DNA from 2 places in the Microbacterium sp. OR16 genome. Region 2 is predicted to be linked to the other one. Evidence: predicted binding sites of a transcription regulator. Region 2 holds the regulator's gene; the other holds the start of a gene.

Region 1 (7,354 bases), on a different contig from region 2:
CGCTCGAGCTCCGCCAGACGCTTCTTGAGCAGCATGACACGCTGGTCTCGACTGGACGTGAAGCCGGATGCCGCCTGACGGGCTCGCTGCAGGGCATCCGACAAAGAGCTGTGCAGCTCTTCCGCGAGCGCGCCGAAGTGATCCCGCGCGGTGCGCTGCACGAGGCGCAGACGGTCTTTGAGCTGCTTGCCCACCTGGAACGTGACCTCGTCGATGTAGCGCCTGACGATGATCTTGGCCTCCTGCTGGCGACGACTCAGCCTGTTGCCCATGTCCTCCCGGTACGCCCGACGGCCCACGAGCACGCCCGCGAGAAGCGAGAGGGGGTTGATCAGGGCCATGCCGACGAGCCCGGTCACCAGGCCGACCATCAGGACGCCGCCGTACGAGCCGCGCACCCCGATGTAGATCTTCTCCCCCGCGCTGAGCTGGCCCGCTTCGAGGCCGGCGATGTCTTCGACCGGGTCGAGGACGCCGCGGATGTCGGACACATCGCTGACCGGGATGTCGGCCTGGTCCTGGCTGAACAGCTCGGCGACCTCCTCCGAGAGCCACCGGGAGCGCTCGTCGGTCCACACGAAGGTCTCCGACACCGCGGCGGTGACGCGCTGATCCAGCCACTCGCGGATCTGGTCCCAGATCGGGCCGGGGTCGCCCTCGTCGATGGCGCGCTCCGCCTCTCGCTGCACCTTGCGAAGTCGATCCCGCACGTCGTGCTCCATGTCGGCCACGAGGTCGGCGATGCCGTCGGTCAGCAGCACCTGCCAGCGCGCGGAGCGCCCGCGGAAGTCGTCCGCCTTCGCCTTCGCCGCCTCGAGCTCTGCGATCATGCGGGGCGTGTCCTCGGGGTTCAGCAGCGCGTTCAGCTCGGCGCGCAGCGACATCTCCAGCTGCTCGACGACCGAGATGAGATCGTGCACGGCGCCGCGCGTGTGGATGGTCTCGGCGCGGCCGAGCACCTCCCGACGCAGATGCGCGACGAGAGCGGGAAAGCCCGACTCGTCGTTCATGGTGCGGTCCTGCAGTTCGGCGGCCAGCAGCCGCAGATCGCTCGAGACCGAGAAGATCGGAATGTCCTGATCGCCGCTGAGGTGCGCGCGGTCGATCTCCTCGATGCGTCGCCATTCCGGGTACAGGTCGGTCTTGGCAAGGACCGCGGCGACGTTCGGCGAGATGCGCATGGCGTGCCGGAGGAACTGCACCTCGGGCTCGGTGTACTCCTGAGAGGCGTCCGACACGAGCAGCACTGCGTGCGCCGACGAGAGCGCGGCGAGGGTGGCCAGCGAGTTCGACGATTCGAGACCGCCCACACCCGGCGAGTCGACGAGCGTGAGGCCCCCGCGCAGGATCTCGCGGGGCAGCAGCACCTCGGCGGAGAGGATGCCGCGTTCGTTCGCGGGATTGCCGCGCTCGGAGACGTACTGTGCCAGGTCTTCGAGGGGTATCTGGCGGCGCTGCGGCTCACCCGCCCCGCTGGCGGGTCGCTCGATCACCCACGCCGACGGCTGCTCGGCGTAGCCGACCGTGGTCGGAACGCTGGTGGCGACGTCGTCGTCGACCGGACAGGCCGGAGCATTGACGAGCGCGTTGATCAGCTTGCTCTTGCCCTGCTTGAACTCGCCGACCACGATGACGCGCACCGCCGGGTCGTCCAGCCGCTGCTTGGTGCTGGCCAGTCGAGCGGCGAGGTCGTTCCTCCCCGAAGACGCGGCGAGATCGCCGACGTCGTGGATGACGTCGACGATCTTCGCTTCCCCAGCTGCATGCTCTCCCGGCACGTGCGCCCCCTTCTGTCGTGTCCGATGCGGATCAGGCGAACAGCTCGGGCCCGGGCAGGTCTGTCCCGTCGCCCTGGCCGCCGTCGAGATCTCCCCATATCTCGTCGGCGTTCAGGTCCCAATCGGATTCCGAGATGTTCGCGATCTCCTGAGTGAAGGCGTCGGCGCCGAACGGATCGAGAAGATCCGCGTCTCCCCAGGGCGCGCCGTCGTCCGACGGGGTGACATCCGGTTCGTCAGACATTGCTCTCACTCCCCTCGAGTGCTCAGGAGCTTAGTGGTGTGCCTGGCCGCCCACCAGAGGGACGGCCAGGCAGGTCGTGCGCCCGCTCGATCTGTCAGAAGGCGACGTCGGACGCGTCCCCGAAGGGGCTGTCGACGTTGGAGTCGTTCAGCGTCATGTCCATGTCGTTCGTGACCGTCGAGTTGTCGTTGAACGAGTCGTCGGCCGTCCAGGTGTGGGAGTTGTCGACCATCGACTCGTCGTTGAACGAGTCGGTGAACGACCAGTCCTGCGAGTTGTCGGTCATCGAGTTGTCCGTCATCGAGTTGTCGGTCACCGAGTTGTCCGAATTGTCGGAGTTGTCGCTGTTGTCCGAGTTGTCGGAGTTGTCGGAGTTGTCGTTGAACGAGTCGGTGAACGACCAGTCCTGCGAGTAGTCCTCGTTGAACGAATCGGTGTTCCAGGTGTTGCCCGTCCAGACGTCGCCCATGCTGATGTCGGTGCTGACGTTCATGACCGTCGCGTCACCGCCTGCCGCTGCCGAGCCGTCTCCGGATGCGATGATGCTGCTCTGTCCGAAGTGCTGACCGACGTCGCCGCCCGCCGAGATGCTCTGGTTGACCGACTGGTCGTTGAGCGTGGTCCGTCCGTCGATGCTGAGCGATCCCGTTCCCGCCATCGCTCCCAGCCCACCGCCGCCGGCGCCGATGCTGACGTCGCCGAAGCCCGTGTTGAACTGCCGCACCCCCGAGGTGACGGAGTTGTCGTAGAGCGTGTTGTACGAGTCGGTCACCGAGTGATCCGAGTTGTCCCGCCACGAGTGGTCGGAGTTGTCGGAGTTGTCGTTGTACGAGTCGTTGGTCGAGTTGTCCGAGTTGTCGCTGTTGTCGGAGTTGTCGGTCACCGAGTTGTCGGAGTTGTCGCTGTTGTCCGAGTTGTCGGAGTTGTCCGTGACCGAGTTGTCGGAGTTGTCCGAGTTGTCGGAGTTGTCCGAGTTGTCGGAGTTGTCCGAGTTGTCCGAGTTGTCCGAGTTGTCCGTGACCGAGTTGTCGGAGTTGTCGGAGTTGTCGCTGTTGTCCGAGTTGTCGGAGTTGTCCGTGACCGAGTTGTCGCTGTTGTCCGTGACCGAGTTGTCGCTGTTGTCCGTGACCGAGTTGTCCGAGTTGTCGTCAGTGACCGAGTTGTCGGAGCTGTCGCTGTTGTCCGTGACCGAGTTGTCCGAGTTGTCGTCGGTGTTTCCGGAGTTGGCGATACCCAGGTTCCACTGGGCTCCGGATGTGTTGGCGTTGCCGTCGAGAGCCATGATCGATTACCCCTTCATCGTGTATGCGCCAGGTGGCGCGTGTTACGAGTGTGCGGCCAGCCCTCGTCGGCGGCATCGGGGGCCGCCCCGAGGCCTGTAGGGGCTCATCGGGGGCATCCGCGGGTTCGGCTCGGGGATCGATAGGGGTTGAGAAGCCGGGGCATGACAGAGGGCCCGGATGCCATGCATCCGGGCCCTCTGGGAGCTGGTGTCGAACCGCGTCAGCGGACGACGACTGCGAGCACGTCGCGAGCCGAGAGCACGAGGTACTCGTCGGCGCCGAACTTGACCTCGGTGCCGCCGTACTTGCTGTAGAGCACGCGGTCGCCCACGGCGACGTCGAGCGGAACGCGGTTGCCGTTGTCGTCGATGCGGCCGGGGCCCACTGCCACGACCTGGCCCTCCTGGGGCTTCTCCTTGGCGGTGTCGGGGATGACCAGACCGCTTGCGGTGGTCTGCTCTGCCTCGACCTGCTGGATGACGATGCGGTCCTCGAGCGGCTTGATGGAAACCGACACGGTGTACCTCTTCTTTCGTGACTGAGTTCAGAAGATCATTAGCACTCTCGAGGTGAGGGTGCTAACTCCAGTGTATGCCGAGCGCTGGCACTCATGCAATGCGAGTGCCAGCCCTCCGGCAGGCGCTGCGCGCTGGGTCCGGGCGACGACACCGGCGCGACGGGCACGCGCCGTAGGCTGGACAGGTGGAGATGTCCGAGCTGACTGCGCTGCTCACGCGTGAGGGCCTCGCACTGCTCGATGAGATCGGTGCCGTCGAGACGTCGGCTGACGTCGCCCGGTCGGTGTCGCGGCTGCGCGCCGCCGGCCACTCCCCCGACCTGGTCTCGGCTGTGGTCGGCCAGGCGCACCTGCGGGTCAAGGCCAGGGCGAAGTTCGGCGAGTTCGCCGACCGGATGCTGTTCACCCGGGCGGGGCTCGAGCAGGCGACGCGCCTGAGCGTCGCGACCATGCACGCCGTGCGGCTGCGGCGCGCTGGGATCACCCGCGTCGCGGACCTCGGCTGCGGCATCGGCGGCGACAGCCTCGCGTTCGCCGGGGCCGGCCTCGAAGTCGACGCGGTGGATGCCGATGAGGTGACCTCGGCGATCGCCGCCTACAACCTGGCGCCCTTCCCCGGAGCCAGCGTGCGCCAGGGGGCCGCCGAGGACAGCGTTCCCGAGCAGGGTGCTGTCTGGCTCGATCCCGCCCGGCGCACCGCGGGGCACAGCGAGACGACTCGCACGTCCGCCGCCGACTGGTCGCCGTCGCTCGACTGGTGCTTCGACGTCGCGCGGCGGCATCCCACCGGCATCAAGCTCGGCCCTGGCCTCGACCGCGACCTGATCCCCGACGACGTCGAGGCGCAGTGGGTGAGCGCCGACGGAAGCGTCGTCGAGCTCGTGCTGTGGAGCGGCGAGCTGGCCCGCGAGGGCATCCGTCGCTCGGCCCTGGTGATGCAGGCCGGGCAGGCGCACGAGATCACCGCGCCGGCCGACGCCGCCGACGAGCCGGTGCGCGCCCTGGGCGCGTACCTGCACGAGCCGGACGGAGCGGTGATCCGCGCGCGGCTGATCGGCGAAGCGGCCCGGATGCTCGATGCCGGAATGATCGACGAGCAGATCGCGTACCTCACCGGCGACGCGGCGCTCACCTCCCCTTTCGTGCAGTCGTTCCGCGTGCGCGAGACCATGCCGGCGCACGTGAAGACGATCAGCCAGGTGTTGCGCGCGCACGACATCGGGCGCCTCGAGATCAAGAAGCGCGGCATGGACATCGACCCCGCCGCGTTCCGGAAGAAGCTGAGCCTGAAGGGCTCGAACGCTGCGACCCTGATCCTCACCAGGACGGCGGCCGGGCGCGTGGCGATCCTCGCCGACCGGGTCTGATCAGCCCGACGGCTCGCCCGTCTTGTCGTCGACACCGCAGTAGCCCGAGTCGACGTCGCAGACGATCGAGTCGGGGGTGCGGATGATCGTCAGCGTCGGCTCGGCACTGCTCGACAGGTTCAGCTGGTACGTCGCCCGATCGGTGCGCAGGTCCATCCGGCCTCCCCCGGCCGGGTCGAACGACGAGCACGCGTCGGCGAGCAGGGCGGTAGGTTCGGCGACGATCATGCAGAACTCCGCACCCGAGAACGTCATCCACACGGGCAGCGCGTCGTCGTATCCCACCACCTGCAGGCTGTCGCCGGAGTATCCCCTCGCGTCGATGAACTCGGCGATCTCGAGATCGCGCCCGCTGTACTGCGATCGCCAGTCGTACTCGACCACGTTCTGCTCGCGTTGGATCACCGCGACCATCTCACCATCGGCGCCTTCCAGCAGCACGGCCCAGACGATGACCTGCTCGTCGTCGATCGTCGCGTTCACGTTCGCCTGCAGCCCGAAGCTGTTCGCCCGGCCGGTGCGCTGGCACGCCGTCGTTCGCTCGTCGCCGGCGATGAGCACCAGGCATTCGCTGTCGTCGGCATCCTTGGTCGCGTACCAGGCCTCGGCGCCGTCTCTCGCTCCGACCAGCAGGATCGATCCCGGATCGAACTCCTCGGACGCATCGAGCTGCACCATCGTGCTGCGCTGCGCATCGGTCAGGGCCGGCCCGCCGTCGGCGCGACCGAACAGCAGCCATCCGGCCCCTACCCCCAGCAGCACCGAGACGACAGCTGCCAGGATGACGACCGGGATGCGCTGGAGCCGGCGTGCGCGCTCTCGCCCCGTCGGGGACTCAGAGGCCGGTGCTGCGGAGGGTGACACCGGCGGTGCGGCTGCTGCCGGCGGTACGGCTGGCGGACCCAGCGCAGCGGTTGCGGAGGCCGGTGCGTCTGACGCGGACGCGGACCGACGCGATGCTGACGCCGGCGCTGCGGATGCCGCCGATGACGAGATGCACGAATGGTCGGATGCGGTCGACGAAGGCGCCGCCGTCTCCGGCGCCGACGCCGACGCCGGCGCCGACGCCGATGGCGCGGTGAGGTCGCGCAGCTCGGCTGCCTCGGCATCCGTCAATCGACCGCCGGGCGCGAACGCGAGTCGCTGCAACTCGCGTCGCCGGGCGTCGTCAGCGGCTTCGCGCACGCGATCACCCGCCGTTTCGCACCACGGTCAGCACCGGACCACGCATGCTCGACTCGCGCACCTCATACGTGGCGCCGTTCACCCGCAGCGTGTAGACGCCGTCGTCCGACGGCTCGCATGACTGCACGACGGCGTTCGACGCCGGATCGACGACATGGATGCAGGTGCGCCCGTCCTGCGAGATGAAGACCGGCACATCGCCGTCGTAGCCGATGATCTGCAGGTAGTTCGGCAGGATGCCCTCTGCTTCGAGCATCCGGATCTGCCGCAGCTCCTCGTCGGTGTACTGCGACTCCCAGCCGTAGGCCGCCGACATGTCGTGGCGCTGGATGATCACCGCCTGACGTCCGGAGATGTCGTTCAGCAGGGTCGCCCAGTACGACCAGTCGCCCTCATCGTCGGCGTGACTCACCGACACCCCGACCGGCTCGGCGAACGCGGTGTCGTCGTCGGGCGGCGGTGTGCACTGATACTGATTGCGGTCGCCGACCTGGATCGCGAGGCAGATCCGCTCGCCGCCCTCTGACGTGGCGCGCCACACGGATGCGTCGTACTTCTCGCCGAGGTAGACGACCGAGCCGGGGTCGAAGCGGGCGGTCTTCTCGATCTCGGCCATGGCCTTCGCCTGCTCCGCCGTCATGGCCGGCGTGCTGTCGCGGCCCAGCACCAGCCACGCCCCGCCGAAGCCGAGCAGCAGGGCGATCAGTGCCGAGAGGACCAGCACCGGGATGCTCGGCCGCCGACTCGTCGGTGTTCGCCTGGTGCGCCGGCTCATCGGCGTCTCTTCGGTTGGCCGGCTGGTCGGCGAGACGCCGGTGCGCCGGCCCGTCGGCGTCTCTCCGGCGGCGACCGGCGCGGATGACGCGGGCCCCTCGTGCCCCCTCTGCGCCGGCTCCTGCAACGTCCCACCGTCGCCCGCGTCACGCCATGCCGCGGGCCCGTTCTCTCTTGCCACCGGCGACGCTGACGCCGCGTGCCCG
Region 2 (7,354 bases):
ACCCGAGCGAGTACCCTGACGGGCGCGTCGCCTCCGTCTCCGAGCCGATGGTGAAGACCGCGATCCTGCTGCCCAAGGACTACGTCGGCACGGTCATGGAGCTCTGCCAGTCGCGGCGGGGTGCGCTGCTGGGCATGGAGTACTTCTCGGAGGAGCGGGTCGAGCTGCGTTACCGGATGCCGCTCGGCGAGATCGTGTTCGACTTCTTCGACCAGCTGAAGTCCAAGACGCAGGGCTACGCCAGCCTCGACTACGAGCCCGACGGGCAGCAGGAGGGAGACCTCGTCAAGGTCGACGTACTGCTGCAGGGCGACAAGGTCGACGCGTTCAGCGCGATCGTGCACCGCGACAAGGCGTACGCCTACGGCACGCTGATGACCGAACGGTTGCGCAAGCTCATCCCTCGGCAGAACTTCGAGGTGCCCATCCAGGCCGCCATCGGCGCCCGCATCATCGCCCGCGAGACCATCCGCGCGCTGCGCAAGGACGTGCTCGCCAAGTGCTACGGCGGTGACATCAGCCGCAAGCGCAAGCTGCTCGAGAAGCAGAAGGAGGGCAAGAAGCGCATGAAGATGGTCGGCCGCGTCGAGGTGCCCCAGGAGGCGTTCATCGCCGCGCTGTCGGGTGACGTCGAGGGCAAGGACAAGAAGTAGGACGCTCGGGACGCGGTGTCGTTCGGAGACTGTTCAGACAGGTCGCTTAGGCTGGAGATCATGCGTCGGGGGACTTTCCGTGAAGGCACGGTCGACTATGCCGCAGTGGGTGCGACCCACGCACCGGACCTGATGCAGTATCCGCCCGAACGCAGTATTCCCGCGGAGGCATCGTGGCGTCTCGGCAGCGGTGAGGACCGCTTCCGCACCGCCGGCGAATCGCTTCTGTCGTGGACCGCGCAGCGCGCGGCCGGCCTCGAGCTGCGCGATGTGCGCCCGGCCGCGGGTTCGGCGTACACGGGCGTGAGCTTCGACGCCGAGGGCGCGCCCATCGCGCCGAACCGCACCCAGGTCGAGCAGCGCTTCGCCACCGACGGCACGCCCTTCGTCGCGCCGGGCACGACCCTCAAGCTGCACGGCCGCGTCAAGGGCATGAGAGCGGATGCCGAGCTGCGGGTGATCTCGGTGACCGAGGAGCGGCGCCGCATCGGCTTCGTGCTCGGCACGGTCGGCGGCTCGGTGGTGAGCGGCGAGGAGTCGTTCGACATCGACTGGCGCGAAGACACCGACGAGGTGTGGTTCACGGTGCGGGCGTTCGACGCTCCCGTCGCCCTGCTGTACCGCCTTCCCGGGATGGTGCGGCGGCGTCGTCGCGAGCTGTTCGCCCTCTACCTGCGCGCGATCTCGCCGCTGTACGCCACCCCGATCTGATGGTGCGCGCTCGCTGATGGCACAGGCATTCTGATGGCGCGGACGCTCTGATGGCCGGGCCGCTTCCGCTGGGCGACCCGGCGCCGGCCGACGGCCGTCTGCCCGACGACCTCGCCGTCGACCGCGCGGTGCCGTTCTCGGCCTACCTGCACGTGCCGTTCTGCCGGGTGCGCTGCGGATACTGCGACTTCAACACCTACACCGCGACCGAGCTGCGCGGAGCGAAGCAGGACGAGTACGCCGACACGCTCATCCGGGAGATCGCGCTGGCGGGCGCGGTGCTCGGCGAAGCCGACGGCATCCGCCCGCTCGACACCGTCTTCTTCGGCGGAGGCACTCCGACGCTGCTGCCCGCCGGCGATCTGGCGCGGATGCTCACCGCGGCGACCTCGGCGTTCGGCATCCGCGACGGCGCCGAGGTGACGGTCGAGGCCAACCCCGACACCGTGACGCCCGAGGTGGTGCGGACGCTGCTGGATGCCGGGGTCACCCGCCTCTCGATCGGGATGCAGTCGGCCGTGCCGCACGTGCTGGCGGCACTCGACCGCACGCATCGGCCCGAGAACGTGCGCACGGCCGTCGACGCGGCACGCGATGGCGGGCTCGACGTGAGCGTTGACCTGATCTACGGCGCCCCTGGCGAGTCGCTGGCGGACTGGGAGAGGTCCCTCGATGCGGCCCTCGACCTCGAGCCCGACCACATCTCGGCGTACGCGCTGATCATCGAGGACGGCACCAAGCTCGCCAGGCAGATCAGGCGGGGCGAGGTGCCGGCGCCCGACGACGACCTGCAGGCCGACATGTACGAGGTCGCCGACGAGCGCCTCGGTGCGGCGGGATACGAATGGTACGAGGTCAGCAACTGGGCGCGTCGTTCGTCGGGCGCGGGAACCCCCGAGGGGAGGGACCACCGGTCGCGGCACAACATGGCGTACTGGCGCGGCGCGGACTGGTGGGGCTTCGGGCCCGGCGCCCACAGCCATGTCGCCGGTCTGCGGTGGTGGAATGTCAAGCATCCGGCGGCGTACGCGCAGCGTCTCGCCCTCGACGAGTCGCCCGCCGCAGGCCGCGAGCGGCCCGACCTCGAGGCGCGCACCCTCGAGCGGGTGCTGCTGCAGAGTCGCCTCGCGGAGGGCCTGCCGATCGACGACATCGCCGAAGGCCGCCGCGATCGGGTCGCCGAGCTGATCTCGGACGGACTGGTCGATGCCGCCACGGCTCTGCGGCAGCGTCGCGTGCGCTTGACCCTGCGGGGCCGGCTGCTGGCGGATGCCGTGGTGCGCGCGCTCACCGATTAGCGCGACCCGCACAGCCGACGCGACCCCCACGGCCAGTGCGACCCGCACAGCCGGCGCGAGCCTGAGGGGGAGCCCGAGCAGGTAGGATTGGCACTCGGAACGTTCGAGTGCCAGCGGGAGGGATGATGGTCACACAGCGAGGCCTTGAGGTCCTCCGTGCGATCGTGCAGGACTACGTCGCCACGCACGAACCGGTCGGCAGCAGATCGATCGTCGAACGCCATGCGTTCGGCGTCTCGGCCGCGACGATCCGAAACGACATGGCCCAGCTGGAAGATGAAGAGCTGATCACCGCTCCGCACACCTCCTCGGGGCGGGTGCCGACCGACAAGGGATACCGGGTCTTCGTCAACCACCTCGCCCAGGTGCGCCCGCTGTCGGCGCCGCAGCGCACCGCGATCGAGTCGTTCCTCGCCGCGCCCAGCGACCTCGACGACCTGATGGCCCGCACGGTGCGGGTGCTCACCCAGCTCACCGGTCAGGTCGCTCTCGCCCAGTACCCGTCGTTCGCGCGCGCGAGCATCACCCACGTCGAACTCGTCGCCCTGGCGCCCAACCGCGTGCTGGTGGTGCTGGTCACCGACGCGGGCGGGGTGTCGCAGCGGATCTCGCCGCTGCCGATCGACATCGACGACGCAGACCTCGCAGTGCTGCGCGCCCAGCTCGCGGCGCTCATCACCGGCCGTGCCGTCGGTGAGGCGTCCGAGCGCATCGCATCGGCGCGCGAACCGCAGACCGGCTCGCGCCTCGCGCCCGCGCTGTCGTCGCTGGCGGCGGTGATCGCCGAGGAGCTGGCCGAATTCCGTCAGGAGCGGCTGGTGATGGCGGGGGCTGCCACGCTTGCGCGGCGCGAGCAGGACTTCCGCGGCAGCATCCATCCTCTGCTCGAGGCGATCGAGGAGCAGGTGACCCTGCTGCGGCTGATGAGCGAGATGGTGACCGACGAGCACGGTCTCGCCACGAGCATCGGCACCGAGAACGCCCCGTTCGGCCTCGGTGAGGCGTCGATCGTGGCGAGCAACTACGCCGCGCCAGGCAGCACGGCGCGCGTCGGCGTGATGGGGCCGACCCGCATGGACTACCCGAGCAACCTCGCCGCAGCACGGGCCGTCGCCCGCTATCTGTCGCGGATGCTCGAAGAAGACGAGGCCGCCCGCTGATCCGGGCGACCGAATACACGAACGCACACGAAGAAAGGTGACCGTGGCGGATCACTACGAGGTCCTCGGGGTGTCGAAGGACGCTTCCCAGGACGAGATCAAGAAGGCCTATCGCAAGCTCGCCAGGCAGCTGCACCCGGACGTGAATCCGGGGGAGGACGCGGCTGAGCGGTTCAAGCTCGTCACGCACGCCTACGACGTGCTCAGCGACGAGGACTCCCGGCGCCGCTATGACATGGGCGGCGACCAGAACGGCGGATTCGGCGGCGGGTTCGGCGGATTCGGCGACATCTTCGAGACGTTCTTCGGTGCCGCGGGCGGCGCCCGTTCCGCGCGTCCGCGGTCGCGTCGCGAACGGGGTCAGGATGCGCTCGTGCGCATCAACCTCGAGCTCGGCGACGTCGTGTTCGGCGTGCACCGGGACATCGAGGTCGACACCGCGGTGCTCTGCGAGACCTGCCACGGCAGCTGCTGCCAGCCCGGCACGTCTCCGGTCACCTGCGACGTCTGCGGCGGCAGCGGCCACGTGCAGCGCCAGGTGCGCAGCCTGCTCGGCAACGTCGTGACCACCCAGCAGTGCGGCACCTGCGAGGGCTACGGCACCGTCATCCCCAACCCCTGCGGGTCGTGCGCCGGTCAGGGCCGCGTGCGCTCGCGGCGCACGGTCGCCCTCGACATCCCGGCCGGCGTCGAGACCGGTCTGCGCCTGCAGCTGCCAGGCTCGGGCGAGGTCGGTCGCGCGGGAGGCCCGAACGGCGACCTGTACGTCGAGGTCGCCGTCGCACCGCATCCGGTCTTCAGCCGGGACGGCGACGATCTGCTCGCCACGCTCGAGGTGTCGATGACGGATGCCATCCTCGGCACCTCCGCGACCATCGAGGGCCTCGACGGCACGGTCGATCTGGAGCTGCGGGCCGGCGTCCAGTCGGGTGACGTGCTCACGATCGACGGCAGGGGCATCACTCCGTTGCGCGGATCTCAGCGCGGCGACCTGCGCGTGGGCGTGCAGGTTCTCACGCCGACGCGGCTCGACGGGGCGCAGCGCAAGCTCATCGAGGACTTCGCCAAGAAGGCGAAGGCTCCGGAGCCCAAGCTCGCCCAGTTCCAGCAGGGGCTGTTCTCGAAGCTGCGCGACCGCTTCCGCAGCCACTGACCGACTTCCGCACCACAGCCGATCGGAGCCCCATGGCCCTGCACTTCGTCGTACCCGACTGCACCGACGCCACCATCGGCGAACTCGTCCGGCTCACCGGATCAGAGGCGAAGCACGCCTCGGTGGTGCGCCGGGTGCGCGTCGGCGAGACCGTGACGATCGGCGACGGCAGGGGTGTCTGGCTCGAGGGCGCGGCGGAAGACGTCACCGCATCTCAGGTGAGTGTGCGAATCACCGGCCGCCGCGTGCAGGACGGACCCGAGACGCGCATCGTGCTCGCGCAGGCGCTCGCGAAGGGCGACCGAGACGAGCTGGCCGTGCAGGCCGCATGCGAGCTCGGCGTCGACGAGATCGTGCCGTGGCAGGCAGCGCGCAGCGTCTCACGCTGGGAGGGCCCGAAGGCGGCGAAGGGTCGCGAGCGCTGGGCGACGATCGTCCGCGAGGCGGCCAAGCAGGCGCACCGGGCCTGGGTCCCCGAGGTGACCGCCGTGCAGTCCACCGCGCAGCTGGCCGAGCGGGCGGCGGATGCCAGGCTTCTCGTGCTCGACCCGTGGACGCAGACGCCGCTCACCAGCGTCCGTCCCGACGGTCGTGACCTCGTGCTCGTGGTCGGGCCGGAGGGTGGCATCGCGCCCGACGAGCTGGAGCGGCTCGAGGCGGCAGGCGCCGAGCGCGTCCGCCTCGGCGACACGGTGCTGCGCACCTCGACTGCAGGCCCCGCGGCGATCGCGGTACTCTCGGCCACCCTGGGCCGCTGGTGACCCTTCACTTCGTCTCGCCGGCGCTCGCTCCGACAGGCGACAGGCGACAGGCTCAGGCGACAGGCGACAAGCTCAGGGACCCAGATGTACTCAGGGATCCAGGGCGACACGCCTAGGGACCCGGATAAGCTGAAAGCATGAGCGAACCCTCGATCTTCACCCGCATCCTGAACGGGGAGATCCCCGGCGAGATCCTCGCCGAAACCGACCGCGTGTTCGCGATCCGCGACATCAATCCGCAGGCGCCGCTGCACGCACTCGTGATCCCCAAGACCGAGCAGTACCGCGACGTCACCGAACTGGCCGCCGGCGACCCAGGCCTGATGGCCGCCATGGTGGCCGTGGCCAAGCAGATCGCCTCCGAGCACGCCAACGGCGAGTACCGCCTGATCTTCAACAACGGCGCCAGCGCTGCGCAGTCGGTCTTCCACGTCCACGCGCACGTGCTCGGAGACATCGAGGAGGGCAAGCTCGTTGGCTTCTGACGACAGCGCACACAACGACAGCGCACCCCCGCGTTTCCCTGCCCAGCCCGAGCGCACCGAGCGCATCTTCGCCGACGGCATCGCCATGGTGCAGCTGCTCGGCCCGCAGGACCGGCTGCTGCGGATGCTCGAGAAGCAGCATCCGAACGTGCAGGTGATGGTGCGCGGCAACGAGATCACCCTGGGCGGATCGTCTGAGGACGTCGCCGCGGCGAAGCGACTCGTCGACGAGCTGATCGAGATGACCCGCTCGGGGCACGATCTCGCGCCGAGCGACGTCGAGCACTCCGCACGGATCCTGCGGCGCGACGACGGACCCCGCCCCAGTGAGGTGCTCGGCGAGGCGATCCTGTCGACCCGGGGACGGGTGATCCGCCCGAAGACACTGGGACAGAAGGAGTACGTCGACGCGATCGAGCAGAACACCATCGTGTTCGGCATCGGTCCCGCGGGTACGGGCAAGACCTATCTCGCGATGGCGAAGGCCGTGCAGGCCCTGCAGCGCAAAGAGGTGCAGCGCATCATCCTCACCCGGCCGGCCGTGGAAGCAGGGGAGAGGCTCGGGTTCCTGCCCGGATCGCTGACCGACAAGATCGACCCCTACCTGCGCCCGCTGTACGATGCGCTCAACGAGATGATGGACCCCGAGGTCGTGCCGCGCCTGATGGCGACCGGCACCATCGAGGTCGCCCCGCTCGCCTACATGCGAGGTCGCACGCTGAATGATTCGTTCGTCGTGCTCGATGAGGCGCAGAACACCACGCCCGAGCAGATGAAGATGTTCCTCACCCGCCTGGGCTTCGGCACGAAGATGGTCGTCACCGGCGACATCACGCAGATCGACCTGCCGCAGGGCGCCTCGGGACTGCGCCTGGTCACCCGGGTGCTCGGCGACATCGACGACATCCACTTCTCGCGGCTGACCAGCGACGACGTGGTGCGGCACTCCCTGGTGGGCCGCATCGTCGACGCGTACAGCGAGTACGACGAGCAGCGCACGGCGGCGCGCGTCGAGCGCGAGCAGGCGCACCAGTTCGCGAACCGTGCGGAGCGTCGCGGCGGAGCACCGCAGAAACCCCGAGACCGCATGCCGAAGCGAGGCCTGAAGTGATCGAGATCAACAACGAGTCGGC

Evidence for each region. Region 2 encodes HrcA, which represses chaperone genes, less so after heat shock. Its sites were predicted from a motif close to TTNGCACTCGNNNNNNNCGAGTGCNAA; they were not measured.
Region 1: the regulator HrcA is predicted to act here: its motif matches at 3,907-3,933, upstream of groES (co-chaperone GroES).

Annotation. Positions count from the first base shown of each region.
Region 1 covers NZ_JAZEXK010000002.1:70,126-77,479, forward strand. The annotation lists gene V2S05_RS10970 (dynamin family protein) at 1-1,778, opposite strand, end outside; gene V2S05_RS10975 (hypothetical protein) at 1,810-2,022, opposite strand; gene V2S05_RS10980 (hypothetical protein) at 2,117-3,304, opposite strand; gene groES (co-chaperone GroES) at 3,526-3,822, opposite strand; gene V2S05_RS10990 (THUMP-like domain-containing protein) at 4,008-5,189, shown strand; gene V2S05_RS10995 (hypothetical protein) at 5,190-6,374, opposite strand; gene V2S05_RS11000 (hypothetical protein) at 6,379-7,354, opposite strand, start outside.
Region 2 covers NZ_JAZEXK010000001.1:944,861-952,214, reverse strand. The annotation lists gene lepA (translation elongation factor 4) at 1-653, shown strand, start outside; gene V2S05_RS04620 (DUF1990 family protein) at 714-1,364, shown strand; gene hemW (radical SAM family heme chaperone HemW) at 1,415-2,662, shown strand; gene hrcA (heat-inducible transcriptional repressor HrcA) at 2,788-3,822, shown strand; gene dnaJ (molecular chaperone DnaJ) at 3,866-4,975, shown strand; gene V2S05_RS04600 (16S rRNA (uracil(1498)-N(3))-methyltransferase) at 5,008-5,736, shown strand; gene V2S05_RS04595 (HIT domain-containing protein) at 5,874-6,221, shown strand; gene V2S05_RS04590 (PhoH family protein) at 6,307-7,332, shown strand; gene ybeY (rRNA maturation RNase YbeY) at 7,329-7,354, shown strand, end outside.